DNA from 3 places in the Endothiovibrio diazotrophicus genome. Region 2 is predicted to be linked to each of the others. Evidence: predicted binding sites of a transcription regulator. Region 2 holds the regulator's gene; each other region holds the start of a gene.
The links. Region 2 encodes sigma-54, which starts transcription at its own class of promoters, with help from an activator protein. Its sites were predicted from a motif close to TGGCANGNTNCNTGCTT; they were not measured.

Region 1 (4,907 bases), on a different contig from region 2:
CTGTTGAGGATCGGACGCAGCACGCCGAAGATCACGAACAGCACCGCCAACCCGCCGAGGAGCTGCTTGGCCAGCTCCCAGAACCAAGGCTCCTTCCAGATCGGCACCTCGGCCGGCGGCGCCTCCTCTTCGGCATCCATGAACGAGGCGTTGATCACGTTGACGCTGTCGCCGCGCTGGGCGTTGAAGCCCACCGCCTCCTTCACCAGGGAGGTGATGCGCTCCAGCTCGTCGGCCTTCAACGGGGTCCGGGTCGGCTTGCCCTCCTCGTCCACCCCCTTGCGGTCGTCCACCACCACCGCCACCGACAGCCGGCGCACGGTGCCGGTGGCGAGCTTGGTGTGGCTCACCGTGCGATCCACCTCGTAGTTGCGGATCACCTGCTTGCTGGCGTTGGTCTTGGTCGCATCGCTATTGCCGGAATCGGCGCCGGTACCCGCCACCTCGGGCGCGACGCCGCCGCCGGGGGGCTGGTTGGTCAGCGCGCCGGGGACCCCGGAGACGCCGGCCCCGCCCTTCGACTCCTCCTCGGAAAGCTGTTCGCTGCGCACCGCGGTCTGGTCGGGGTTGTAGCTCTCGCGGGTCCGTTCGGTGACGGTGAAATCGAGATCGGCGGAGACCTGCGCGCGCACCCCCTCGGCGCCCACCACCGGCTGGAGGATGTGCTCGATGCGCTTGATGTAGTCGTGCTCCACCTTGCGGGTATATTCGAACTGCTTGCCGCTCATCTCCACCTCGGTGGAGGCCTCGTCGGCGGTGAGCAGGCGGCCGGCCTGGTCCACCACCTTGACGTTGGAGGGCAGCAGCGAGGGGATCGAGGAGGCGACGATGTGGACGATCGCCTGCACCTGGCTGCGCTCCAGGGCGCGGCCGCGGGCGAGCTGGACCATCACCGAGGCGGTGGGGTCCTGACGGTCACGGATGAACACCGATTTCTTGGGGATGGCGAGGTGGACCCGCGCCTTCTGCACCGCCTCGATGGTCTCCACGGTGTGGGCCAGCTCCCCCTCCATGGCGCGCTGGTAGCGGGCCTTCTGCATGAATTCGCTGGTGCCGAAACCCTGGTCCTTCTCCAGCAGCTCGAAGCCCATGCCGCCCCCCTTGGGCAGGCCCTGGGCAGCCAGTTTCATGCGGATCTCGTGGACCTTGTTGGAAGGGACGCGGATGGCACCGGTGGTCTGGTCGATCTCGTAGGGGACCTGGGCCTGTTCCAGGGCCTCGATCACCATGCCGGCATCCTTGTCGGTGAGGTTGCCGTAGAGTTTGCCGAAGGTGGGGCGCTGGGACCACAGGGCGACCCCGACGACCAGGGCGATGACCAGGGCGGCACCGACGATCAGACCGACCTGGCGCCAGCCGGACAGTTCACTGAAGCCCCGGGTCAGGGCCGAGACGTTCGCTTTCGATTCCTCCGCCATGGATGGATACCTGTCGTGCCAACCGCTTCCGCTTGGAGAGTTGGAGCATTGTAACTGAAGGCCCGCCCTTTCCCCACAAATCGACCCTCAGCGCCTTGCGACCCACTGATGGCCGATTCGTGAGGAAAGGGCGGGCCTCGTCCGCCGGCTTACACCTGCATCCGTTTGATTTCGTTATAGGCCTCCAGCAGTTTGCCGTGGACGCTCTTCATCGCCGCGAAGGAGAGGCTGGCCTTCTGGGTGGCAATCATCACCTGCTCCAGACCGACGTCCGAGTCACCCCGGACGAAGGACTCCTGGAGGCTCTTGGAGGTCTGCTGGGCCTCGTTGACCGAATCGATGGAGTTGCGCAGCAGCGTGGCGAAATCGCTCCCGCCGGCCTGCGCCCCCTCCTGGACCGCACCGATCCCCGCAGCCCCGGAGGCCTGCACCCCCTGGGCCTCGGCCCGCATCGCACGCATCTGGCTGAGGACACTGTTCACGTCAAAGTCATTCATGGCGGCTACTCCGTTGCGACGTCGAAAATCCGTCGCCGATCTCTACTTGCCTCGGGACCATGCAGGTCATGTGCCACCTGATGCAAAACCACTCGAACAGAGAGGATGATCAAACATCAACCAATTGTTTTAGAACGGGGAATCAGACCGCGAAGGGTGTGAATACGGGAATTGAGGTATGGGTTGGAGGGGAGAATTGGCCGTCGGGCGGCTAAGGGTTGCCCAACGGTTTTCCGGCGGCCGTCGAATCCCGGATGCGGTGCCACCCGGACAGAGCGAACATTTCACCTGAGGATGGTTTTCACATCAACCGCAAAAACGAACGCACCCGAAGGCGGGAACCCCGCCCCGGGTGCATCGCTATGAAGCAGCGCCTCCGCTCAGGCCGCCTCGCCGGGGATCGCCACCCCCGCCTCGCGCATGCGCGCGATCTTGTAGCGCAAGGTGCGCGGGCTGATGCCGAGCTTCTCCGCCGCCGCCTTGCGGCTGCCGGCGGCCAGGGCGTCGATGATCAGGCTGAACTCACGCGCCTTGAGGTCGTCACCGAGGCACCCCTCGCCGCGCCCCTCCTCGCCATCGGTGCTCTCCGCCGCTGGCGGCGCCATCGGTTCGGCGATCCGCGCGGCCGGCACCGCCATCCGCGGCAGGTCGCTGAAGGTCTCGAAGATCAGGTTCTCCGGCTCGATCCGGCCGCCCTGCATCAGGATCAGCGCCCGCTGGATGACGTTGTCCAGCTCGCGCACGTTGCCCGGCCAGGGGTAGGCGCGCAGCCGCGCCTCGGCCGCCGGCGAGATCTGCGGCGGCGGCGTCGGCTCGCGGTGGTGGCGGGCGATGAAGTGGGCGGCCAGCGGGGCCACGTCGCCGGGACGCTCGCGCAGCGGGGCCAGTTTCAGCGGGAAGACGCTCAAGCGGTAGTAGAGGTCCTCGCGAAACTTGCCGTCGGCCACCATCTGCTTCAGATTGCGGTTGGTGGTGGCCAGCACCCGCACGTCGAGCAGCGTCGGCTTGCGCCCGCCGATCCGCTCCACCTCCTTCTCCTGGATCACGCGCAGCAGCTTCGCCTGCAGCCCCAGATCCATCTCCGAGATCTCGTCAAGCAGGATCGTCCCCCCCTGGGCCTGCTCGAACTTGCCGGGGTTGGACTGATAGGCCCCGGTGAACGCCCCCTTCTCGTAGCCGAAGAGCAGCGCCTCCAGCATGTTCTCGGGGATCGCCGCGCAGTTGATGGCGACGAACGGCCCCTCGGCCCGCGGCGAGGCGTCGTGGATGAAGCGGGCGAACACCTCCTTGCCGCTGCCGCTCTCGCCGTTGAGCATCACCGTGACGTCGGTCTGCGCCACCCGGCGGGCCAGCTCCAGCAGCTCGCGGGTGCGTGCGTCCTCGGTGACCACCCCATGGATCGCGGTGGGCCGGCTGGCGGGCATGTAGCGCTCCACCATCTCCACCAGCACCTCCGCCTCGAAGGGCTTCACCAGATAATCGGTCGCCCCCTCCTGCATCGCGCTCACCGCCCGGTCGATGGTGCCGTAGGCGGTCATCAGCACCACCGGCAACTCGGGGCGCACGGCGCGGATGCGCTTGAGCAGGGTGTGGCCGTCCATCGGCCGCATCCGCACGTCGCTCACCACCATCGCCACCGCCTCGCGCTCCAGCACCTCCAGCGCCTTGGCGCCGTCGGTGGCCGAGAGCACCGGAAAGCCGGCCAGCTCCACCGTATCGCAAAGGGCCTCGGAGAGGGAGGGATCGTCCTCGACGATCAACACCGCACCGCTGTTCATGACCAACCTCCTTCGACAGAGGGCGCAAGGCCGACCGTCATCGTTTCGTCTTCTTGGTTGTTGCCGGGTGCCGGAGCCTCCCCCGAGAGCAGCGCCTGACGCCGCTCGCCGGTGGGCAGGCGGATGGCGAAGCACGCCCCCTCCCCCGCCTGCGGCTGCTCCAGCTCGATTCGACCGTGGTGGGCCTCCACCACGTTGCGCACCACCGCCAACCCCAGGCCGGTGCCGTCGGGCCGGGTGGTGAAAAAGGGTTCGAAGACCGTCTCGCGGATGTCCTCGCCGATGCCGGGGCCGTTGTCCGCCACCCGGACGGCGACGAACCCCGCCCCTTCGAGCCGCACGTCGACCCGCAGCCGCACCCCCTCGCCCACCGCCTGGATGGCGTTGGCGCCGAGGTTGATCAGCGCGCCGAGCAGCGCCTCGCGATTGCCGTGAAGGGTCACCCCCGCCACCCGCTGGTCCACCTCGATGCCGCCGCCCACCGCCGCCAGTTGCGGCTCCAGGGTCTGCGCCAGGTCGGCCAGCAGCCCGTCCAGCGCCACCGCCTCGCTGTCGGTGGAGCCGCCGCGGGCGAACACCAGCATGTCGTTGACCATCCGCTCCATGTGGCGCAGCCGGTCGCGAATCCGCTCCGCGAAGCGGGCCCGCCCGGCGGCGTCCAGATTGGGACGGCCGAGATTGGAGATGTAGAGGAGCGCCGAGGCGAGCGGCGTGCGGATCTGATGGGCCAGCCCGGCCGCCACCTCACCCATGGCGGTCAACCGCTGCTGGCGGGCGACCATCTCCTGCAGGGCGCGGGTCTCGGTGACGTCCTTGAGCAGCACGATCTGCCCCGGCTCGCTGCCCAGGGAGCGTACCGAGACGCTCACCCGGCGCCCGTCCTGGAGCACGATCTCGTCGCCGTTGCCCCCGCTACGCTCGAAGGCGCGCAGGGTCACCTCCCGCCAGCGCTCCCCGAGCAGCGGCTTGCCCAGCAGGTCGACCGCCGCCGGGTTGCACTCGCGCACCACCCCGTCGCCGTCGAGCACCAGCACCCCGGCCGGCAGCGCCTCCAACAGCCGCTCCAGCCGATTGGCCAGTTGCTCCTTCTCCGCCAGCTCCCGCAGCCGCTCGCTGTTGGCCACCGCCAGCGCCTCGTGCAGCCGCGCCACCTGGTTCTCCAGGTCGCGGTAGGAGGCCTCCAGCGACAGCGACATCTCATTGAAGACGTTGAA
Region 2 (4,907 bases):
CTGCCCTTCGACCCGAGCGGTGCGGAGGCGCAGATCGACGGCCGCCGTTTCGCCGCGGCGAGCGCCCCGGTGGAGTGGAACGACCCCAACGGGGTGTGGTCGCTGGTCGTCCTCGGCGACCTGCAGGAGGCCGCCTCGTGGTGGCGCTGGGCGGGGGTTGGCGGTAGCGTCGGCGGCGCGCTGTTCGTGCTGCTGGTCACCTTCCTGCGGCTGCGGCGGGAGGCGGAGCAGCGGCGCCAGGCGGTGGCCGAGGCGCAGGCGGCGGCCGAACTGCTCGCCGCCGAGGCGGAGGCGAAGAGCCGCCAGGCCGATTTCGTCCTCCAGGTGCAGCGCGCGAAGGGGTTTCCCGCCTTCGTCTCGGCGCTGTTCGGCGGGCTCGCCGAGCGGGTGCGTCTGCACCAGGGGTGCCTCTACTACGCCGTGGCGGGGGAGGGCGGCGAGACGCGGCTGGAGCTGGCCGGCAGCTACGTCACCGAGGGGGCGCCGGAGCGCGTCGCCCTCGGCGAGGGGCTGCTCGGCCAGTGCGCGCGGGACCGCCGGCCGCTGATCTTCCAGCACCCGCCGGAGGGGTTCTGGCGGGTCCCCACCGGGGCCGGGACGTTCCCGCCGCGGGTGTTGCTGCTGCTGCCGATCCTGCGCAACGACGAACTGCTCGGGGTGCTGGAGCTCTCCTCCCTGAGCGACGAGCTGGGCCGCGAGCGCCAGGCGGTGGAGGAGCTGCTGCCGGTGCTGGCGATGAGCCTGGAGCTGCGCCTGGCGGCGCTGCGCGCCTCCAGCGCAGCGTGATTGCGGTTCCGTCCTTGTCGGTGGGCGCCAACCCGCCGGCGAACTGCCTTCGTTCGCCACGGCGGCCGCAGGCCGCCCTATAGGGCGCGCCGCGCGCGCCGTGGTGACCGAAGCCCCGTCCCCGACGATGCCCGCCGGCCTGCCGGCGAAGTGCCCCCCGGCGCGCCACGGTTTGGCGCAAACAAACGGCAATTGGGCCCCAGTGACCGGCCGCCGCCAACCGTTGGATCGCGCCCAATCGATGTTGTCCGGCGCCCAACGACGGGGCGTTGCGCGTCGGTAATCTTGCCTCCACTCCCGCAGCCATTGCGGGCCCCGATGGAGGACCAGGACCATGATGATGCCCCGCTTGCTGCCCAACGAACTGCTCGCCACCCTGCCCGGATTCGTCCGCTACGACCTGGCCGACGCGCTGACCGATCCGCGGGCGCTGACCTTCGGCGAGACCCACCGTTTCGGCGAGTGGGAGCTGCGCCTGGAGGAGGACGTCGAGGAGCCGGGGCGCATCCACTGCATCCTCACGCTGGAGGAGGAGGGACAGCTCCACCTGATGCTCGATTCCCGCGGCGAGGAGGCCGAGCTGTTCGCCTGCCACGGCGGCGGCTGCGCCTGCGACGCCCGTCTCGGCATGGAGTTCTGCGCCAAGCCGGAGCGCTGGTTGGCCCCCCTGCCGGTGCCGGTGCGCTGGCTCTGACCCAGTGCGAAGGAGGTGGCACCTTGTGGCCATGCCCGGGGGGGGGGGCATCGCCACCCGCGTAGCGTAGCCGTAACCAAATCCGACGATTTGGCATACAATGGGCCCGATTCTTGTAAGGGTGGCCCCGCGGCGATGACGCATATTCGGTTCGTATCATGAAGCAGTCGCTTCAACTCCGGCTCGGTCAGTACCTGACCATGACTCCCCAACTGCAGCAGGCGATCCGTCTGCTGCAGCTCTCGACCCTGGAACTGCAGATGGAGGTGCAGCAGGCATTGGAGAGCAATCCGATGCTGGAATCGGGGGAGGACGACGAGATCGAGGGCTACGCCGGGGCGGAGGCGGAGAGCAACCGCCAGGAGCGGGAGGCGCCGGCGGAGGAGTCCTCCTCCTCGGGCGACGACTTCGAGGCGCCGGTCGCGGCCGAGGAGCGCGAGCGCGACTTCGAGTCCGACGCCACGATGCCCGACGACCTGCCGGTGGACAGTGTGTGGGAGGACGTCTACGACGGCGCCACCGCCTACTCGCGCAACGACGAGGGGGAGGAGCGGGTCTTCGAGTACGCCGACACCTCCGGCCGTTCGCTGCGCGACCACCTGGTGTGGCAGATGGAGCTGTCGCGCTTCAGCGAGACCGACGAGGCGATCGCCGAGGCGATCATCGACGCCATCGACGAGGACGGCTATCTCAAGCAGTCCCTCGACGAGCTCCACGAGGGGCTCGCCGACCAGGGGCTGGAGGTGGAACCTGACGAGGTGGCGGCGGTGCTGCGCCGGATCCAGGCGATGGACCCCGCCGGCGTCGCCGCCCGCGACCTCGGCGAGTGCCTGGTGTTGCAACTGCGCCAGCTGCCCGCCGACACCCCGTGGCGGACCGAGGCGATGGCGCTGGTCGGCGAGCACATCGAGCTGCTCGGCAACCGCGACTTCAAGACCCTGATGCGGCGGATGAAGCTGGCCGAGGAGCAGCTCTCCGAGGTGCTCGACCTGGTGCGCACCCTCAACCCGCGCCCCGGCTCGGCGATCGAGCAGGCCGCCCCCCAATACATCGTCCCCGACGTCTTCGTGCGCAAGCTGAAGGGGCGCTGGGTGGTCGAGCTGAACCCCGAGGCGGCCCCCAAGATCCGCGTCAACAGCTACTACGCCAGCCTCCTCGGGCGGGCCGGCGGCGGCGAGCTGAAGGGGCAGTTGCAGGAGGCGCGCTGGCTGATCAAGAGCCTGCAGAGCCGCAGCGAGACCCTGCTCAAGGTGGCCACCGCCATCGTCGAGCGTCAGCAGGCGTTCCTCGAGCAGGGTGAGGAGGCGATGCGCCCGCTGGTGCTGCGTGATGTGGCCGAGACGGTCGAGATGCACGAGTCGACCATCTCGCGGATCACCACCCAGAAGTTCATGCACACCCCCCGCGGCATCTTCGAATTCAAGTATTTCTTCTCCAGCCACGTCGGCACCGCCGACGGCGGGGAGGCCTCCTCGACCGCCATCCGTGCCCGGATCAGGAAGCTGATCGCCGCCGAGGAGCCGCGTAAGCCGTTGAGCGACAACAAATTGGCCAAGATGCTCGAGGGCGAGGGGATCAACGTGGCGCGGCGCACCGTGGCCAAATACCGCGAGGCGATGAATATCCCCGCCTCCAACGAGCGGAAACGGCTACAATAGCCGGCCCTCCCGCCGGGGGACGGATCGCCGCCTCTTTCGGCGCAACCGATACGAAAACGATTCTTGAGGAGTCTCGACCGATGCAACTGAACCTGACCGGCCACCACGTGGACATCACCGATGCCATGCGCAACTACGTCAACGAGAAGACCGAGCGGCTGGAGCGTCACTTCGACCAGATGACCAACGTGCATGTGGTGCTCAGCGTGGAGAAGCTGCGCAACAAGGCCGAGGCGACCATCCACGTCAACGGCGCCGATCTCTTCGCCGACGCCGAGCACGAGGACATGTACGCCGCCATCGATGCCCTCGCCGACAAGCTGGACCGGCAGATCAAGAAGCACAAAGAGAAGCTCACCGACCATCGCAAGTAACCACGGTTCGGCCCCGTGGCGGCGTGCCTCGGGGTCCCCTTCCCAGGGGCCATAGACCATGCAACTGAGCGAACTACTCTGCCGGGAGTGCAGCACCCGGACCCTTCAGGCAGGGAGCAAGAAGCGGGCGTTGGAACTGGTCAGCGAGATGATCGCCAACCACCTCGACGCCCTCACCCAGGCGGAGATCTTCGATAGCCTGATCGGCCGCGAGCGGCTCGGCTCCACCGGCATGGGCCACGGAGTGGCCATCCCCCACGGCCGCGTCAAGGGCATCGCCCGGGCCATCGGCGCCTTCGTCCGCCTGGAGCAGGCGGTGGACTTCGATGCCATCGACCGCCAGCCGGTGGACCTGCTGTTTTTCCTCCTGGTGCCCGAGCACTACACCGACGAACATCTGCAGATCCTCTCCACCCTGGCCGAGATGTTCAGCGACGAGCCGTTCTGCGCCACCCTGCGGGCGGCGGCCGACGACGCCTCGCTCTATCGCCTGATCGTCGACTGGCAGCCCGCCTCCAGCGCCCTGCAATGAAACGCACCGTCACCGCCGAGCAGCTCTACCGTGCCCTCCGCGGGCGGCTGGGGCTCTCCTGGGAGGAGGGCGGGCAGCGGGAGGCGTGCATCGTCGGCGACTGCACCGAGCTGGAGACCGGCCGCTGTCTGGTGGGCCACCTCAACCTGATCCACCCCTGCCGTATCCAGGTCCTCGACCGCCAGGAGTTGCAGCACCTCGACTCCCTCGGCGACAACTCCCGCGACGACAGCCTCGACATGGTCTTCTCCTCGCGGGTGGGGATGGTGATCGTCGCCGGCGGCTGCGAGGTGCCGGAGGACTTCCGCCGGCGCGCCGAGTCCACCGCCACGCCGCTGCTGTGTGCCGAGTCCCGCGGTCATCAGGTGATCGCGCTCACCCAGTTCTATCTCTCCCGCGAGCTGGCCGACCGGGTCACCCTCCACGGGGTGTTCATGGAGGTGCTGGGGGTCGGCGTGCTGATCGCCGGCGACAACGGCAGCGGCAAGAGCGAGCTGGCCCTGGAGCTGATCACCCGCGGCCATCGGCTGATCGCCGACGACGTCGCCGAGTTCACCCGCACCAATCCGGAGATGATCACCGGCTCCTGCCCGGAGCTGTTGCAGGACTTCATGGAGGTGCGCGGGCTGGGGGTGCTCAACGTCCGTGAGATGTTCGGCGACAGCGCCATCCGCCGCACCAAGAGCCTCGGCCTGGTGGTCAGCCTGGAGGCGATGGACGAGGAGCGGCTGCTCGCCATCGACCGCCTGCGCGGCAGTCACCGCACCCGCCGGGTGCTCGACCAGCCGATCCCCGAGGTGACCCTGCCGGTGGCCGCCGGACGCAACCTGGCGGTGCTGGTGGAGAGCGCCGTGCGCAACCAT
Region 3 (4,907 bases), on a different contig from region 2:
GAGATTTCAGTAGGGTTGCCGGGAGGTCTCCCGGGCTTGGGACGTTCAACGCGGAGAACGCAGAGGCGCGGAGGCGCAGAGAGAAGAGCCCTTGTTCTTCTCCGCGTCTCTGCGCCTCTGCGTTCTCCGCGTTACTTGTGCCGCTGTCAGGAAGAACAGGAGACGCTGACGAGGTCGCGCTGGCCGTCGTCGGTAAGGCGCAGGGCGGTGAGGCGGGCGCCCCACACGCAGCCGCTGTCGAGCGCGGTGACGCCGGCGCCTTCGTGGACGCCCAGGGCGGCCCAGTGGCCGAACAGGATGTGGGTGTCGGTGGCGCGGCGGCCGGGGTGGTCGAACCACGGGAACCAGCCCGCGGGCTGGCCCCCCGGGGCGCCCTTGTACTTCATGTCCAGGTGGCCCTGGAGGTCGCACATGCGCATCCGGGTGAAGGCGTTGGTGATCGCCCGCAGCCGATCGATGCCGCCGTGGCTGTCGGCCCAGTGGCCGGGGGTGTCGCCGTACATCTCTTCGAAGTACTCGAAGGCGTCGTCGCCGCGCAGCACCGTCTCCAGCTCGGCGGCGTAGACCCGCGCCTGTTCCAGAGTCCACAGCGGGTGGACGCCGGCGTGGACCAGGGTGAGGTTGCGCGGTTCGTCGAAGTGGAGCAGCGGGCGGTGGAGCAGCCAGCGCAGCAGGGTCTCGCGGTCGTGGGCCTCGAGGATGGCGTCGAGGGTGTCCTTCTTCTTCAGCTTGTGGGGACCGTAGGCCACCGCCAGCAGGTGCAGGTCGTGGTTGCCGAGGACGGTCAGCGCGTTGCGGCCCATCCCCTTGACGAAGCGCAGCGCCTCCAGGGAGTGGGGGCCGCGGTTGATCAGATCTCCGGTGAGCCAGAGGGTGTCGGCGGCGGGGTCGAAGCGGACGGTGTCGAGCAGGCGTTTCAGCGGTTCCAGGCAACCTTGCAGGTCGCCGACGACGTAGAGGGCCATGGGTCTTTATCGCTTGGGTGGTTCGGTTGGACGCCCAGTTTTAACACGAAGAGCGTCTATAGGGCGTGCCGTGCACGCCGTGTCGAACGAAAGCAGCGTTCCGTACGGGCGGAGGATAATCGATCCGGCCGGTGGCTTCGTCGGGCGCGGCGCGCACGGCACGCCCTATACGGGAAGCACCGAGCCATTCAGTGCAGCGAGTGGGGCCGGCTGAGGGTGAAGGCGGGGATCTCCGCCTCGAAGTGGATGCCGTCGTCGTCCACCAGCCGGTAGCTGCCATGCATGCTCCCCACCGGGGTCTCCAGCATGGCGCCGCTGGTGTAGTGAAACTTCTCGCCCGGTTGCAGGTAGGGTTGTTCGCCGACCACCCCGTCGCCCTCCACCTCCTGGATATGGCCGTTGGCGTCGGTGATGATCCAGTGGCGGGAGATCAGCTTGGCCGGCGTCGAGCCCTCGTTGCGGATCGAGACGTTGTAGGCGAAGACGTAGCGGCCGATGATCGGGTCGGACTGCTCCGGGATGTAGAAGCTCTCGACCTGAACGCGGATGTCGTGTTGGATGATCTTGTTGTCCATGGTTTGTGTTTAGTTGATCGACCAGGGATGCGCAAGGGGGGATTTCATCCCCCTTGACGGCGACGAAATAGGATCTATGAAGGCTCGAATTGGGATTGCGAAGTCAACCGGCCGGGCCGCCGCCACCGCCCCTTTCCGTTCCTCCTTCAGCCTCTTTCCGGCGCATCAGAAGCGCCAGTTGAGCTGCGCGCTGAGGATCTCCACCGAGGCCGCGTAGCTCCCCACCAGGGAGCCGCGGAAGGTGTTCTCGTCGAGGGTGGGCAGGGCGGTGAGCTTGTCGATCTGCGGGTCGTCCACCCACAGATGGGCGTAGCCCACGTCGAAGCTGAAATGGTCGCTCACCCGGTAGCCGAAGCCCAGGGCGACCCAGCGGCGGTCGTTGCCGGGGATGCGCGGGGTGCGCTTTTCCGCGTTGGGGATCGGCGTCTCGTCGTAGGCCAGCCCCGCGCGCCAGATCCAGCGCGGGTTCGGGGTGTAGCTCACCCCCACCGAGTAGCGCCAGACGTCGTTCCAGTGGAGGGTGGTCACCGAGTCGGCGGCGCCGCTGTCGAAACGGATGCGCAGCTCGTCCAGGTTGTCCCAGCCGGTGCGGGAGAGGTCGGCCATGATCGCCCAGCGCTCGTCGAGCTGGTGGAACAGGCTGAGCGAGAGCACGTCCGGGGTGGTCAGGTCGGCGCTCGCCTCGCCGTCCACCTGGCCGAGGGCGGCGGCGAGGGGCAGCGCCGCGGCCGGGGTGCTGAAGTCGACGTTGCCGCGCAGGTGGTAGTCGATCGACGAGCGGTAGTGGAGGCCGAGGCGGGTCCGCTTGGTGAGATCGACCAGCGCGCCGACGTTCCAGCCCCAGGCGAGGTCGTTGCCGGTCATTTCGGCATAGCCGTCGCTCGCCCCCGGGGTGAGGCCGAAGGCGCCGCCGGCGGCCAGGGCGTCGAGGGTGCCGTAGTCGATCGCATTGCTCAGGGTCGCCTCCATGTGCTGGATGTCGATGCCGACGCCGAGGGCGACGCGTTGGTTGAGCCGCCAGGCGAGGCTGGGGCTGACGTTGATCGCCAGCACCTCCGAATCCACTGCGTGGTAGCGGCCGATCCAGTCGCGGTCGTAGTGGGTGGAGAGGGCGAAGGGGGCGTTCACCGCCAGGCCGAACTTGTAGCCGCCGCCCAGGTCGGTGACCAGGTAGGCGTTGGGCACCGCCTCGACGCTGCCGGCGTCGCCGCCGGTGTGACTGCCCAGCGAGGTGCCCAACACGGTGCGCGAACCGCCGTCGCGAAATTTCGCCGAGGGGACCACGACGTGGTTGCCGGCCACCGCCAGGGTCCCCTCCAGGCGGGTCATGCCGGCGGGGTTGAAGAATACCGTGGCGGCATCCTGCGCCTCGGCGGCGCCGCCGGCGAAGGCAGTGCCGAGCCCGCTCACCCCCTGCTCCATGATGGCGAAGCCGGAGGCCGCCGCCCCCTGGGATACCACCGCCAGCCCCCCGGCCACGGCCGCCGCCGCAATGGATCGTCTCATCACTATCCGCTCCCTACTCTTCGATTAATTTGCTGCCGACCAATGGTACTACGACGGGCATCTTCGGCGGATCGCAAGCGGATGGCTGCACCGCAATTGTGCGCTGTCGCGGTCTATCTCCGAAAATTGCGCACCTCGGTGGTGCATGCACCGTTATGGGGTTTCCGGGGAGGGGGCTCAAGCCGTTGAAAAGCCCCTCGAATCGGCGCTTGGTACGGCGCTTGCTCCCCTCTGGCCGGACACGCCAAAGCAACAACGTAACCACTCGCCCTGCTGGGTGAACCGTAGATCCACGCAGATTTCCGCCGACTGGGCCGAGCGTTCATCTGCGAAAATCTGCGCTTGATTTTCTTGGTGGGGCGAGTGGTTACGCAACAACAAAGGGGACGAAAGACGATGAAGAGACTCTCTCTGCGCATGAAATCCACCCTCCTCGGGGTAACCACCGCCGCGGCGCTCACCGCATCCACCTTTGCCACCGCCGCCGACACCATCAAGGTCGGCATCCTCCACTCCCTCTCCGGCACCATGGCGATCAGCGAGACCACGCTGAAGGACACCATGCTGATGCTGATCGACGAGCAGAACAAGAAGGGCGGGCTGCTCGGCAAGCAGTTGGAGCCGGTGGTGGTCGACCCCGCCTCCAACTGGCCGCTGTTCGCCGAGAAGGCGCGCGAGCTGATCGAGCAGCAGAAGGTCTCGGCGGTCTTCGGCTGCTGGACCTCGGTGTCGCGCAAGTCGGTGCTGCCGGTATTCGAGGAGCTCAACGGACTGCTCTTCTACCCGGTGCAGTACGAGGGTGAGGAGTCCTCGAAGAACGTCTTCTACACCGGTGCGGCGCCCAACCAGCAGGCGATCCCGGCGGTGGACTACCTGATGAACGACCTCGGCGTGAAGCGCTGGGTGCTGGCCGGCACCGACTACGTCTACCCGCGCACCACCAACAAGATCCTCGAGGCCTACCTCAAGGCGAAGGGTGTCGAAGACGCCGACATCATGATCAACTACACCCCCTTCGGTCACTCCGACTGGCAGTCGATCGTCGCCGAGATCAAGAAATTCGGCTCCGCCGGCAAGAAGACCGCGGTGGTCTCGACCATCAACGGTGATGCCAACGTCCCCTTCTACAAGGAGCTGGGCAACCAGGGGATCAGCGCCGAGAACATCCCGGTGGTCGCCTTCTCGGTGGGTGAGGAGGAGCTCTCCGGCATCGACACCAAGCCGCTGGTGGGGCACCTGGCCGCCTGGAACTACTTCATGAGCGTCGACTCCGAGGCCAACCAGCAATTCATCGATGCCTGGCACGCCTTCATCAAGAACGACAAGCGGGTCACCAACGACCCCATGGAGGCCCACTACATCGGCTTCAACATGTGGGTGAAGGCGGTGGAGAAGGCCGGCACCACCGACCCTTCGGCGGTGGAGGACGCGCTGATCGGCGTCACCGTGCCCAACCTCTCCGGCGGCTACTCGGCGATGATGCCCAACCACCACATCACCAAGCCGGTGTTGATCGGCGAGATCCAGGACGACGGCCAGTTCCAGGTGGTGTGGGAGACCTCCGGTCTGGTGCCTGGCGATGCCTGGTCCGACTACCTGCCCGGCTCCAAGGACCTGATCTCCGATTGGCGCGCGCCGCTCTCCTGCGGCAACTACAACGTCAAGACCGGCAAGTGCTCGGGCCAGAACTTCTAAGGGAAATTCTGGCGAATTTCCCTCAATTTGAAGTGAGGGCTTGAGGGGCCCGGTGATGTTGGTTTTGGGTAGGGCGGATTAGCGACCGCGTAATCCGCCGGAACGGGGGCACCGCCGCTGTGATCGGCTCCGATTTCACCGAGTGGATCGGGTCCGTTCGGCGAGT

Region 1: a site for sigma-54 is predicted at 1,975-1,991, ahead of fliE (flagellar hook-basal body complex protein FliE). Genes of this name have one in related genera too.
Region 3: a site for sigma-54 is predicted at 3,257-3,273, ahead of urtA (urea ABC transporter substrate-binding protein). Genes of this name have one in related genera too.

Annotation. Positions count from the first base shown of each region.
Region 1 covers NZ_BAAHXB010000007.1:6,282-11,188, reverse strand. The annotation lists gene fliF (flagellar basal-body MS-ring/collar protein FliF) at 1-1,418, opposite strand, end outside; gene fliE (flagellar hook-basal body complex protein FliE) at 1,568-1,915, opposite strand; gene ACYQ2W_RS03340 (sigma-54-dependent transcriptional regulator) at 2,296-3,693, opposite strand; gene ACYQ2W_RS03335 (sensor histidine kinase) at 3,690-4,907, opposite strand, start outside.
Region 2 covers NZ_BAAHXB010000009.1:50,086-54,992, forward strand. The annotation lists gene ACYQ2W_RS04295 (GAF domain-containing protein) at 1-786, shown strand, start outside; gene ACYQ2W_RS04300 (hypothetical protein) at 1,121-1,480, shown strand; gene ACYQ2W_RS04305 (RNA polymerase factor sigma-54) at 1,639-3,138, shown strand; gene hpf (ribosome hibernation promoting factor) at 3,219-3,512, shown strand; gene ptsN (PTS IIA-like nitrogen regulatory protein PtsN) at 3,571-4,044, shown strand; gene hprK (HPr(Ser) kinase/phosphatase) at 4,041-4,907, shown strand, end outside.
Region 3 covers NZ_BAAHXB010000005.1:27,878-32,784, forward strand. The annotation lists gene ACYQ2W_RS02500 (symmetrical bis(5'-nucleosyl)-tetraphosphatase) at 147-965, opposite strand; gene apaG (Co2+/Mg2+ efflux protein ApaG) at 1,154-1,540, opposite strand; gene ACYQ2W_RS02510 (OmpP1/FadL family transporter) at 1,706-3,046, opposite strand; gene urtA (urea ABC transporter substrate-binding protein) at 3,443-4,741, shown strand.